One region of the Neobacillus sp. NPDC093127 genome, then DNA from elsewhere that is predicted to be linked to it. Evidence: riboswitches for the same ligand, from Rfam matches in the RefSeq annotation. Region 1 holds a riboswitch; each other region holds the start of a gene.

What was found. Region 1 has a riboswitch for S-adenosylmethionine ahead of metK (methionine adenosyltransferase). Riboswitches for the same ligand answer to the same signal wherever they lie in the genome.
Region 2: another riboswitch for S-adenosylmethionine. It lies ahead of ACIQCO_RS24190 (5-methyltetrahydropteroyltriglutamate--homocysteine S-methyltransferase); the one in region 1 lies ahead of metK (methionine adenosyltransferase).
Region 3: another riboswitch for S-adenosylmethionine. It lies ahead of ACIQCO_RS04865 (methionine biosynthesis PLP-dependent protein); the one in region 1 lies ahead of metK (methionine adenosyltransferase).

Annotation. Positions count from the first base shown of each region.
Region 1 covers NZ_JBIVOP010000010.1:66,193-70,516, forward strand. Annotated here, with positions in the region: gene pckA (phosphoenolpyruvate carboxykinase (ATP)) at 1-981, opposite strand, end outside; SAM riboswitch class I at 1,243-1,379, shown strand; gene metK (methionine adenosyltransferase) at 1,584-2,783, shown strand; gene asnB (asparagine synthase (glutamine-hydrolyzing)) at 3,028-4,324, shown strand, end outside.
Region 2 covers NZ_JBIVOP010000025.1:38,088-42,411, reverse strand. Annotated here, with positions in the region: gene ACIQCO_RS24200 (Zn-dependent hydrolase) at 1-371, shown strand, start outside; gene ACIQCO_RS24195 (amidohydrolase) at 364-1,539, shown strand; gene ACIQCO_RS24190 (5-methyltetrahydropteroyltriglutamate--homocysteine S-methyltransferase) at 1,625-2,746, opposite strand; SAM riboswitch class I at 3,022-3,123, opposite strand; gene ACIQCO_RS24185 (transposase) at 3,295-3,582, shown strand; gene ACIQCO_RS24180 (hypothetical protein) at 3,813-4,061, shown strand; gene ACIQCO_RS24175 (hypothetical protein) at 4,136-4,324, opposite strand, start outside.
Region 3 covers NZ_JBIVOP010000002.1:338,490-342,813, reverse strand. Annotated here, with positions in the region: gene ACIQCO_RS04875 (polysaccharide biosynthesis protein) at 1-1,604, opposite strand, end outside; gene ACIQCO_RS04870 (helix-turn-helix domain-containing protein) at 2,268-2,630, shown strand; SAM riboswitch class I at 2,690-2,806, shown strand; gene ACIQCO_RS04865 (methionine biosynthesis PLP-dependent protein) at 2,921-4,033, shown strand; gene metC (cystathionine beta-lyase) at 4,033-4,324, shown strand, end outside.

The DNA of each region.
Region 1 (4,324 bases):
AATCGCATCAATTGGATAGGCAGCCCTAGTGTTCTCCGTTAATGTTCCATCATCATAATCAGGGATTCGCGATTCCTGATTGATCACAACATTTTCGAGGACGGTACCAAAGCGAATCGCATCGAAAATTTGTGGTTCTTTTTCTCGCGTTAGATTAATGCATTTTGCATAACAGCCGCCTTCAATGTTAAAGACGCCATTTGATGACCAGCCATGTTCATCATCACCAATCAATCGGCGGTTAGGATCAGCTGACAGGGTGGTTTTTCCTGTTCCGGATAAACCGAAGAATAGAGCCACATCTCCTTCAAGCCCAACATTCGCTGAACAGTGCATGGAAAAAATATTGTTTTCAGGCAGCAAATAATTCATCACCGAAAAAATCGATTTCTTCATTTCACCTGCATATTCGGTTCCGCCGATTAAGACAATCCTGCGTTCAAACGAGATGATAATAAATGTTTCTGAGTTTGTGCCATCTACAGCGGGATCTGCTTTGAAATTTGGAGCCGAAATAACTGTAAATCCAGCATCGTGGGTCAGCAATTCATCCTCGGATGGGCGAATGAACAATTGATGCACGAATAAATTATGCCAAGCATATTCATTTACGACTTGAATGGGCAGGCGGGATTTTTTATCGGCGCCGGCAAAGCCTTTAAACACAAAAAGTTCAGGTTGTTGTTTTAAGTAATCAAGAACCTTTTGATACAGAACTGTGAAAGCGTCTTCGGAAATCGGTTGATTAGAAGGGCCCCAGGCAATTTTATCCTTCGAAGACTCCTCCATCACAATAAATTTATCTTGAGGTGAACGGCCTGTATATTTACCGGTAGAAACACGAACGGCACCTGTTGCGGTTAATGTTCCTTCATTACGGCTTAAAATTTTCTCGACTAATTGGGGAACGGATAATTGTACTTGGACATGATTTTCCTTTAACAGCTGAGTTAACTCATTAGGAATTTTTACAGAATTCATTTTATGAAACCTACCTTTATTCATGTTTTTGGTATTTAATAGTATAACACATTGACGCTAATAGTCTACACTATTCAACAAAATCAAATTGTATTTTATACATTATTCAATTTATTTTTAATAAGTTATAACATTCATTTAATTTTTGCATATGATTGAAAAAATAACGGTATTTTTTCTTGAGTTTTAAGGGAAGTTTCTTGAAAAATTCATTGACATTGCTCGATATTGTAGCGTATTATTCTAATTTGAACGGATACTCTCTTATCCCGAGCTGGTGGAGGGACAGGCCCAATGAAACCCAGCAACCTGCAATATGAAAAGGTGGCCGCTAACAGGTTCTTTTCAAATGCAAAGGTGCTAATCTGACGCAAGGCTCACGCCTTGAACGATAAGAGTGAAAGGCCCGGAACAACCTTTCCTCTGATAGTGGTAAGGTTTTTTGTTTTGTATAAGTCCTTTTAAGAAAAGAGTCTCTAATAAAAATCCTTTGTTTATTTCATACTAAGGCTTGGGAGTACCGTGTCAATTCACGAGGTTCAAGAAGTATTCCTGTAACCTTCAAAAAACCTCGATTATCTCATTATATAGGAGGAATTCAGATGTCAACAAAACGTCGTTTGTTTACTTCTGAATCAGTAACTGAAGGTCATCCGGACAAGATCTGTGACCAAATTTCTGATTCCATTTTAGATGCTATTTTAGCAAAGGATGCTAATGCTCGTGTTGCGGCTGAAACTTCAGTTACAACTGGATTAGTCCTCGTTGCTGGCGAAATCACTACGTCTACTTACGTGGATATTCCAAAGATTGTTCGTGAAACGATTAAAGGCATTGGTTACGATCGTGCTAAATACGGCTTTGACTCGGAGACTTGTGCCGTGTTAACCTCGATTGGCGAACAGAGCCCTGATATTGCTATGGGTGTCGACCAGGCACTTGAAGCACGTGAAGGCTTAATGTCTGATGAGGAGATCGAAGCAATTGGGGCAGGAGACCAAGGTTTAATGTTTGGTTATGCCTGCAATGAAACGAAAGAGCTTATGCCGCTTCCGATTTCACTTGCACACAAGCTTGCCCGCAAATTAACAGAAGTGCGTAAAGATAAGGTTCTTGAGTACCTTCGCCCAGATGGAAAAACGCAAGTAACCGTTGAGTATGATGAAAATGACAACCCGGTTCGCATTGATACCATTGTTATCTCAACTCAGCATAATCCGGAAGTAACATTAGAGCAAATTCAGCGCAACCTGAAAGAATACGTTATCAACCCGGTTGTTCCACAAGAACTAATCGATGAAAACACAAAGTATTTCATTAACCCGACAGGCCGTTTCGTTATCGGCGGACCACAAGGGGATGCCGGCTTAACTGGCCGTAAAATTATTGTTGATACGTACGGCGGCTATGCTCGCCATGGCGGCGGTGCCTTCTCTGGTAAGGATCCAACAAAGGTTGACCGTTCTGCAGCCTATGCGGCTCGTTACGTAGCGAAAAACATCGTTGCTGCCGGACTTGCTGACAAAGTAGAAGTGCAGCTTGCCTATGCAATTGGTGTCGCACGTCCAGTTTCCATTTCGATTGATACGTTTGGGACTGGCAAAGTGAGCGAAGAGGTTTTAGTTGATGTAGTAAGCAAAAACTTCGACCTCCGCCCAGCCGGAATCATTAAAATGCTTGACCTTCGCCGTCCAATTTACCAACAAACAGCAGCATACGGTCATTTTGGCCGTACCGATGTTGAGCTTCCATGGGAGCTAACCGATAAAGCGGATACGTTACGTCAAGAAGCAAATCTATAATAAAAAGGGGAGTTACATTCTGATGTAACTCCCTTTTCTATTTTTCGTCTAACATTTTGTGTAGTTGTCTTTAAAAATGAATAAAATGTTTAAGTAGGACTATAGAAGTAAAAACTGAAGGTACAGTAAATTTTCTAATGTTTTCAGTGCATTTTTTTAAAAAATAGTGGTAGTATTATATAGTATGTTTTTCAAGAAACATCCTTTTAAAGGATAGTTAGAAATGGAGTAGGTGAGGTACATAATGTGTGGTTTTATTGGTTGTGTACACGACAAAGCACAAAATTATAGTGATGAACAAAGACAACAATTTAAACATATGAACGATATCATTACTCATCGCGGGCCTGATGATGATGGTTTCTTTTTTGATGATCATATTCAATTTGGCTTCCGTCGTTTAAGTATTATCGACATTGAGAGCGGTCATCAGCCGCTAACGTACGAAAATGAGCGCTACTGGATTATCTTTAATGGTGAAGTGTATAACTATGTGGAGCTTCGTGAGGAATTACTCAAGGAAGGGTTATCGTTTGCGACGAGCTCTGATACGGAGGTTATCATCGCCCTATACAGCCACTTGAAGGAAAAAGCAGTCGAAAAGCTGCGCGGAATGTTTGCCTTTGTTATTTGGGATAAGCAGGAGCAAACCCTTTACGGTGCGCGTGATCCTTTTGGAATAAAACCATTTTTCTATATGCAGGACGGGGAAAGAACGTTGTTTGCCTCAGAGAAGAAAAGTATCTTACTCGCCCTTGAAAATGATGTTTTGGACTATGATTCGCTCCAGCACTATTTAACCTATCAATTTGTTCCTGAACCAAACACTTTGTCTGAAGGAATAAAAAAATTAGAGCCAGGTCACTATTTTACAAAAAAAATTGGCGGACCTATGGAAATTAAACGATATTGGAAAGCGCAATTTAAGCCGATCAACAAATCAGAATCTGATTTCATCAAAGAAATTAAAGATGTTTTGTTCGACTCGGTCAAAATGCATATGCGCAGTGATGTTCCAGTTGGCTCGTTCCTTTCTGGCGGGATTGACTCCTCAATAATCGCATCGATTGCGAAGGAATATCACCCGTCCATTAAGACGTTCTCTGTTGGTTTTGAACATAATGGCTTCAGTGAAATTGATGTCGCCAAAGAAACAGCTGACAAGCTTGGCGTGGAAAACATTAGCTATGTGATTACACCGCAGGAATATATGAATGAAATTCCAAAAATTATGTGGCATATGGATGACCCGCTCGCAGACCCGGCGTGTGTTCCGCTTTACTTTGTCGCACGTGAAGCACGTAAACATGTAACCGTGGTGCTGTCTGGTGAAGGGGCCGATGAATTATTTGGCGGCTACAATATTTACCGTGAGCCTCAAGATTTAGAAGTATTCAATAAAATTCCGCGGGTAGGAAAAGTCCTATTAAAAGGGATTGCGAACATGATGCCTGAAGGAACAAAGGGCAAAAGCTTTATCGAACGCGGTATAACACCGATGGAAGAGCGTTATATAGGGAATGCCAAGATGTTTACGGAAG
Region 2 (4,324 bases), on a different contig from region 1:
AGGAAGAACATATCCAGAATGTCATTCGGAAACTGAACGAACTAATAGAATTATATAGTACGAATGGAATTAAGATTACGGCTGAACAGCAGTTATTTATGCAGCCAAAAGCTATGAACCAAGAGATTGTCGCTCTTATGAAACAAATCAGCGGTGAATTGGAAACACCATATTGTTCGATTAATAGTGGAGCAGGTCACGATGCGATGGTCTTTTCCGATGTTACAGCTGTAGGGATGCTGTTCATTCCAAGTAAAGATGGCCTGAGCCATTGTCCTGAGGAATGGTCAGAATCTAAGCATATCGCAAATGCCGTACAGATTTTTTACGAAACAGCAAAGAAATTAACGGAGGCTTCGTCAAATGATTAATGAAAAAATAAAACAAGCGATACAACAATATAGTGAGGAATTAACAGCCATTCGGAGAAAGCTTCATAGTGAGCCTGAGCTATCTTGGGAAGAAGAAAACACAACCGCTTTTGTCTGCGACTATCTTGAAAATCTAGGAATCTCTTATCGAAGAGCTGTACCAACAGGTGTCATTGCCACAATCGAAGGCGGAAAACCAGGTAAAACAGTAGCATTAAGAGGAGATATGGATGCCTTATCGGTGGAAGAATTGAATAAGGATCTGCCATATGCATCAAAGACAGATGGCAAAATGCATGCATGCGGCCATGACGCCCATACTGCGATGCTCTTGATTGCTGCCAAAGCTTTAAATGAGAGCAAGGAAGAACTGCCAGGCAATGTCCGGTTATTGTTCCAGCCTGCTGAAGAGGTAGCGGAAGGTGCTAAAGCATTCGTAAAACAAGGGGCTGTTGACGGAGTGGATAACGTTTTCGGTATTCATATTTGGTCACAAATGCCTACAAACAAGGTTTCTTGTCCAGCGGGGCCATCCTTTGCGTCAGCGGATCTTTTTACGGTAACTTTCAAAGGAAGAGGCGGACATGGTGCACTGCCGCATGCTTGTATTGATGCAGCGATTGTAGCTTCATCGTTTGTGATGAATGTACAAACAATTGTTTCGAGAACGGTTGATACCCTAAATCCTGCTGTTCTTACCGTTGGGAAAATGACAGTCGGTACCCGCTTCAATGTTATTGCAGAAAATGCGGTAATTGAGGGAACTGTCCGCTGCTTCGACCCTCAAACTAGAGACCATATTGAAGCGCAGCTCAAGCATTATGCAGAACAGGCCGCGGCTATGTACGGTGCAACGGTAAAAGTGGATTATATCCGCGGTACTCAGGCTGTTAATAACGATGAGTACAGTGCTAAATTGGTTCAAAAAGTGGCCGCAGAAGCATTTGGCGCAGATGCTGTCTATTTTGAAAAGCCGACAATGGGCGGTGAGGATTTCAGCGAATATATGGCTGAAGTACCTGGCAGCTTCGCTCTTGTGGGCAGCGGCAACCCTGAAAAAGATACAGAGTGGGCGCACCATCATGGTAAATTCAACATCGACGAAGACGCACTCGTTACCGGTGCGGAATTATACGCGCAATATGCTTGGGCTTATTTAACTGAATAAAGCTGATGCCTGACCCCGCGCATCGGGGGTCAGGCACCATTTTCAATTTCTCATCGAGCTTGTATTATCTAAAACAAGCCCCACTTTAGCCCCAAACACTTTCAGCAATAGCAATGACGTGTTTTATCTTATTCCATTGATCTTCTTCGGTTAATTTGTTGCCTTCCTCGGTACTTGCAAACCCGCATTGAGGACTTAAGGATAAGTTTTCTAAAGGAATAGAATGGCTTGCTTCTTTAATTCTTTCTTTAATCGTATCAGGGTTTTCTAGTTCCGGGAATTTAGAAGTTATTAATCCTAGTACAACTGTTTGGTCAGCGCGTTTAAACCTTTTTAATGGTTCAAAATCCCCCGAGCGGCCGTCATCATATTCTAAGAAGAGTCCATCTACCTTTAAATCAGCAAATATGGCATCAGAGATCTGATCGTAACCGCCGCTAGTTATATATGTAGACCTGAAGTTTCCACGGCAAATATGCATCGTGATAACCATATCTTCAGGTTTTTTAGAAATGGCTTCATTTAAACAGCGTACTCTTGTTTCGATGATATCCTGTACTCCCATATTAAGTTTTTCAACGACTGCTTGAATCCGTTCTTCCGAAACAAAATCAATCCAAGAAGTATCATCTAATTGTAAATATCGGCACCCTGCGTCATAGAAGGCTTGAATGGATTTTTGGTAAGCCGCAACTGTATCATGAAAGAACTGTTCGCTGTTATCGTTATAATATTCATCCCCCTGAATTCTAGTAAATAACATATTAGGGCTTGGAATCGAGAACTTAGCCACTTGACCGCCATCGCCATAGCGGTCGACTGCCTGTTTTAAGAACTTGAAATGTTCTAACATATAATGATCATTGAAGTCTACTTTACCAACGACTTTAATGGCTTTATTTTTAGTTTTCGCTCCTTGGAAGTTACTAATATATTCCGTTTCAAACTCTTCTACGCCATCTAAGCCTGATAAGAAATCGAAGTGCCACCATGAACGTCTAAACTCACCGTCAGTGATGGAGTTAAGGCCAACTTCGATTTGTTTTTGAACAAGTTTCTCAATTTCTTGATCCTCTATCTTCTTTAAGGTATCTTTATCAATTTCTCCTTTTGCAAAAGCTTTTCTTGCCTCTTTAATTGGTTCTGTTCTTAAAAAGCTGCCTACATGATCGGCTTTAAATGGTGCTTTCACTGCTGTCTTTGTCATGTAAAATTCCTTCTTTCTTTAATAATTTGGCGGTGTTAAAAGTGAATGTTGATTTCCGTTCCAGGCGCTTCGCTTTCCGCGGGGCGGGCGGTGAGCCTCCTCGGCGCTAAAGCGCCTGCGGGGTCTCACCTGTCCCGCTGCTCCCGCAGGAGTCTCGCGCCTTCCACTCCAATCAACATTGTGATCAAAATCAACAATATTCTTTAACACAGCCAACAATTAAAAAACCTCTTCTCACAAATAAGAAGAGGAAATCATTATCGGCACTGGTTCTCTTCTTATCTTCAAGCAAATCGCTCCTGGAATTGGCACAGTACTAACGTAAGTCTGCTGCCGAGGTATCGCGGGGCCAGTCCCTCCACCTCTCTTGATAAGAGTTTTCTAAACTATTTAATTATTAATTACCTTACATTCGTTTTACTATTCTGTCAAATAGGAAGTAAATCATGACATCAAAAATCAAAAGGTAAAACTCTGTAAAATCCAGTAAATTGAAAAGAATGATTTAAACCAGCTTACTTTGTCTAAAATGGTAGAGAGGTGATTTGATGAAATTTCTATTAATCTTCGGAAGTATTTTTGCACCAGGTCTCATGTTCTTTGTGATGAAAATCAAGCCTAAATTACGTGTGGTTTTTAATATATGCGCCATTGTATCTGCACTAGTTTTTGGGAATATTTCCTCTCTCGCCATTTACGAGATTATTAAAGATAAAACCGTATTCATGACCAATATCCATGGTATATTCCTAAATCCACTTTTCTTACTAACGGGTTCCTATTTGGGTATATATTTTATCAATCGAATGGTGCTATGGATGGTAGATGAAATATAGAGAACAGTGTCTTAATACTTTTGCCTGAGCCCCGATGCCTTAACGCTTTAACACACTGGGGGTCAGGCATCGGTTTTCCAGAAAAGTACCAATCGATGGATATGGGAATTGGAACCCAAACCTGAAAAAAGGTGAAAGAAAGCTGTCCAAAGTCCCCGCTTTCACAGAAGTAAATTTTAAACATAAGATGGATTACAGAAAAGAATGAGAATGAAGGGGAGGACTATGGAGTGCCTTCAGTCATTAATTTAGGAATATTTAATGTCAACTCTCCACAGGCCAGCTCAGCCATCTTTATTGGTGAATCAATTGTTACCGGGATGGACGCCAATAGAAAATATAATTTAGGCTTTGGGGGTATTTATGGAATTGGAAACGTGCAGGCCGGAAACTTAGCCAATAATCTAGATAGCTTTGAGGTTATTGACGGGGCAATCTTTGACAATGATATTAAACCAAATCTTGGTGCGAATATATAATATTTAAGCGATATTCCCCAAAATATTCCCTTTGCCCCGTTCTGGAAAGAAGAAAAAAACAACAAACCCATATTTTAACTGGGGTTTGTTGTTTTTTTGGTCCTGGCATTTTCTTCCGCTTGTTCTTGTTTGATTCCCTTCTTTTTCTTCGGCACACGCTCGTAATTGGTTAATGAGGCAGTAGCATGATCAAAGGTGTTCCGATCTCCGTGGATATTCCCTAAGCCCTGGTTATGTTTTTTGCTGCTTTTAAAGTCTTCAAT
Region 3 (4,324 bases), on a different contig from region 1:
CCAGGTCTTATCCCGGTAAAATCGATCCCGATTTCATCAACAGAATTTCCGGATAATTTGATTAAATTCTTGGCAAGGTCAACAATTTTCACCGGTTCTCCCATATCTAACACAAAGATTTCCCCGCCTTTGGCAAGGGCACCAGCCTGGATGACAAGTCCAGACGCTTCTGGAATCGTCATGAAGTAACGGACCATATCAGGATGGGTAACAGTAACAGGACCCCCCTTTTCTATTTGCCTTTTAAATAAGGGAATCACACTTCCGCTGCTTCCTAGGACATTGCCAAAACGAACGGCGACAAATTTGGTATTGCTTCTTCTATCCTCTGATTGAATGATCATTTCTGCCAGCCTTTTCGTGGCTCCCATTACGCTCGTTGGATTAACAGCTTTATCAGTCGAAATCATCACGAATGTTTTAACTCCATTCAAGCTGGCTGCATTTGCTGCATTGATGGTCCCAATCACATTATTCTTCACTGCCTCTTCAGGGTTGTGTTCCATCAGTGGGACGTGCTTATGTGCAGCCGCATGATAGACAACATCCGGTCGATAGATTCTCATCACTGCTGCCATTTTAGCGGCATCTTGTAAGTCGGCAATTTCCGTTATAAATTCAATCGTTGATTCTCCGAAGCATTCCTTTAGTTCCATTTCAATCGAATAAATACTATTCTCACCATGTCCTAATAGAATCAATTGTTCAGGTGAAAAAATAGCAACCTGTCGGCAAATTTCCGAACCAATCGATCCTCCCGCACCGGTTACCAACACCTTTTTTCCCGTAATGTATTTTGATATCGCGGCAATATCCAAATGGATGGGTTCCCTGCCTAAAAGATCCTCCACTTGGACATCACGAAACTGACTAACAGATATCCGTCCTGTTACTAAATCCTCAAGCATCGGGAGTATTTGCGTTTTTGCAGAAGTCTTTGCACATTCTTGAAAAATAATATTTAACTCTTTTCTACTTAAAGAAGGGATGGCAATAATAATGTTCTCGATTTGCAAATCTTGAACTTTCTCTTCTATCGTACTTACCCCGCCGAGGACCGGGATTCCTAAAATATCTAATTTTTGTTTATTCATATCATCATCAATAAATCCTACAGGAAGAAGATGGGCCTCTTGACTTTTTAACAGCTGCCTGGCCACCATTGCTCCAGCTGAACCAGCCCCAACAATGAGTGTTCTTTTTTTATTCTGATTTCTTTTCATAAAGGAATCGCGGTACACCCTCCAGCAAAACCGAGAACCGCCAATTAACAAGATATTAACTGACCACGTTACCCCCAGAAGCCTAAAGGGGATCTCATGGAGGAGCAGCTGCGTCAATAATCCTGTCAAAAGTATGGAAGATGTCACAATTTTAACGATAATTACTAATTCTCCGACACTAGCATACTCCCACGCCTTTTTATACAGCTTAAAAACTAACGAAAAAAAGTGATGGCTAGTCAAGATGGATAGCGTGAGGACCATCATTGGAACATGAAAGACATAAGAAGCATCGACCAAGAACCTGCTGATAAAAATGGCTGATGTGACAATACAAGAATCTACCAAAAAGAACATAGACATCCTTTGCCGATAGGTCATTTTCTCGCTCCTTTAATTTCTATTAATGATAAAAAGATTAAAAGCTTTGATTATAGCGGCTTTCTTAGCCATTATCATCAAAACCATTAATCAATTGGTTTGGGGCATCTAACCCCTCCTCACATCACACTCTTGACGACTAGCGTCTAAGGTTATAAACCCACAGTATGACCGAGTGCCTTCATTGATAGCGGTAAGAAGGCGTCACCAAAATTATATTTTAAAGAACGCATTGTCCTTCATAAAGAACAAGCAAGCAAAAAAAGATTGCCTTTACCAGGAATAATTTTGCATGAATAACTAAGCCGATAATCTGTATACCCTTATATTAATTCTTTATATAGAACAAGTCAATTCATTATTATTATTACATTTCAATAATTATTAATGGATTAAGTTTTTAAAAAATCTGTGTCATCCTTGAATTTTAGCGAAGTAATTGGATGTATGTTTCCTCTATATAATATTTACGCACTAGCAAAATATATCTGTTTATTAAAATTTATCTTAACCCAATAAATTAATTCTTTAAAAAGAACGATTTGTGGTTTATAATATCAGTAATGTGACATAGTTTCATTAAATTTATTCGAGTATTCTGCAACTGATCCTTATGCAATCATTTATACATACACATTAAAATTTGTTTAAAAGGAGAAGCCTATGATTGGAACACGAATTAAAGAAGTACGAGAGCAAAAGGGATATACCCTTACAGAACTTGCTGACCTTGCCAATGTCTCTAAATCTTATTTAAGCAACATCGAGCGGAGTCTTAATAAAAATCCATCTATTCATTTTCTAATGAAGATTGCCAAACCATTACATGTTTCAATTGAATATTTATTGACTGGAATCAATCAATTAGAATCACAGTGGAATGCAAACGGGAAGGAACTTCTGGACAAAGAGTGGCAGGGAATAATCGAAAAGGCTATTATCGAAGGAATGAATAAAGAAGATTTTATCGAATATATAAATTTTATTAAATTTAAAAACTGGGAAAAAAACAATAAGTTTGATTAAAACAGATTGACACACCGCTTTCAATGTAGTAAATTTTATAAATAATCTAAATAAATGATTTCTTATCAAGAGAGGTTGAGGGAATGGCCCTGCGACGCCTCAGCAACCATCAATGGCTTGTCCATTGAAAAGGTGCTAAGTCCTGCAAATTAGTTTGCTAATTTGCGAGATAAGAAGAATGACTTTTTTGTAGTATTTACAAAAGCCTTCTTCTTATAGAAGGCTTTTTCTATTGGAAAAGCGGAGTCGCTCGCGATTAACCATTCCCATCATTAAAGGAGAGTGCATCCATGTACAAAATTGAAACGAAACTTGCCCAAATTGGAAATCGCAGTGAAACTGTGACTGGAACGGTGAATCCGCCGATATATTTTTCAACAGCCTATCGCCACGCGGGAATTGGGCAATCGACTGGCTTTGATTATATTCGGACTGGAAACCCTACAAGACAAATTCTTGAAAAGGCAATTGCTGATTTAGAAAACGGTGAACAAGGATTTGCCTGCAGTTCAGGTATGGCTGCCATTTTCACGGTGCTTTCTTTGTTCCAATCTGGTGATGAATGGTTAGTGAGCGAAGATTTATATGGCGGCACCTATCGTTTGTTAGAACAAGGTTTTAAGAAGTGGGGCTTAAAGACGCAATATGTGAATACCTGTTGTCCGGAAGAGGTCGAACGGAGAATTACCCCTTCCACAAAGGCCATCTTTCTAGAGACCCCCACAAATCCCCTGATGCAGCAGGCAGATATTGCCGCGATCTCAGAAATTGCTAAGAGGCGCGGTGCTTTGCTGATCGTAGACAACACCTTTTATACTCCGTTATTGCAGCAGCCCATCCTGCTTGGAGCCGATATTGTCATCCATAGCGCAACAAAATATTTAGGCGGCCATAATGATGTGCTGGCGGGCCTTATCGTTGCCAAAGGAAAAGAGATTTGTGAAGGTTTAGCCCTTCATCATAACGGGGCCGGCGGTGTGTTAAGTCCGTTTGATGCTTGGGTGTTAATGCGCGGGATGAAAACATTAGCGCTTCGGATGGAACGCCATGAGAAAAATGCAAAGGCGGTTGTCGAATACCTTTCCAACCATGAAAGTGTTGCAGATGTTCTTTATCCTGGTAAGGGAGGAATGGTGTCATTCCGATTGAAAGAAGAAGCTTGGGTAAATCCATTTCTTCAAAATATCGCTCTGATAACTTTTGCTGAAAGCCTTGGCGGCACGGAGAGTTTGATTACCTATCCGGCAACGCAAACCCATGCCGATATTCCTGAAGAAATTCGCCTTCAGCAAGGAGTCGACAATTGTTTATTACGTTTTTCCGTTGGAATCGAGGATGCCGGTGATTTAATCCAAGATCTGGATCTTGCTTTTGCTAAAATGAAAGAAGGGGTGATTGCCTAATGGCACGTGTTGAATATAGCTTTCAAACAAAACTCCTTCATAATCAGCACAAGGTCGATCCAACTACAGGGGCTGTAAGTGTACCAATCCAACATGCCTCTACCTTCCACCAATCTGATTTCGATCAGTTTGGCAAGTACGATTATGGCCGCAGTTTAAATCCGACAAGGGAAGCACTGGAGGATGTAATTGCGGAACTCGAGGGCGGGTTAAAAGGATTTGCCTTTTCTTCAGGTATGGCCGCGATTTCGACGGCATTCCTTCTGCTTTCAGCAGGAGACCATATTGTTA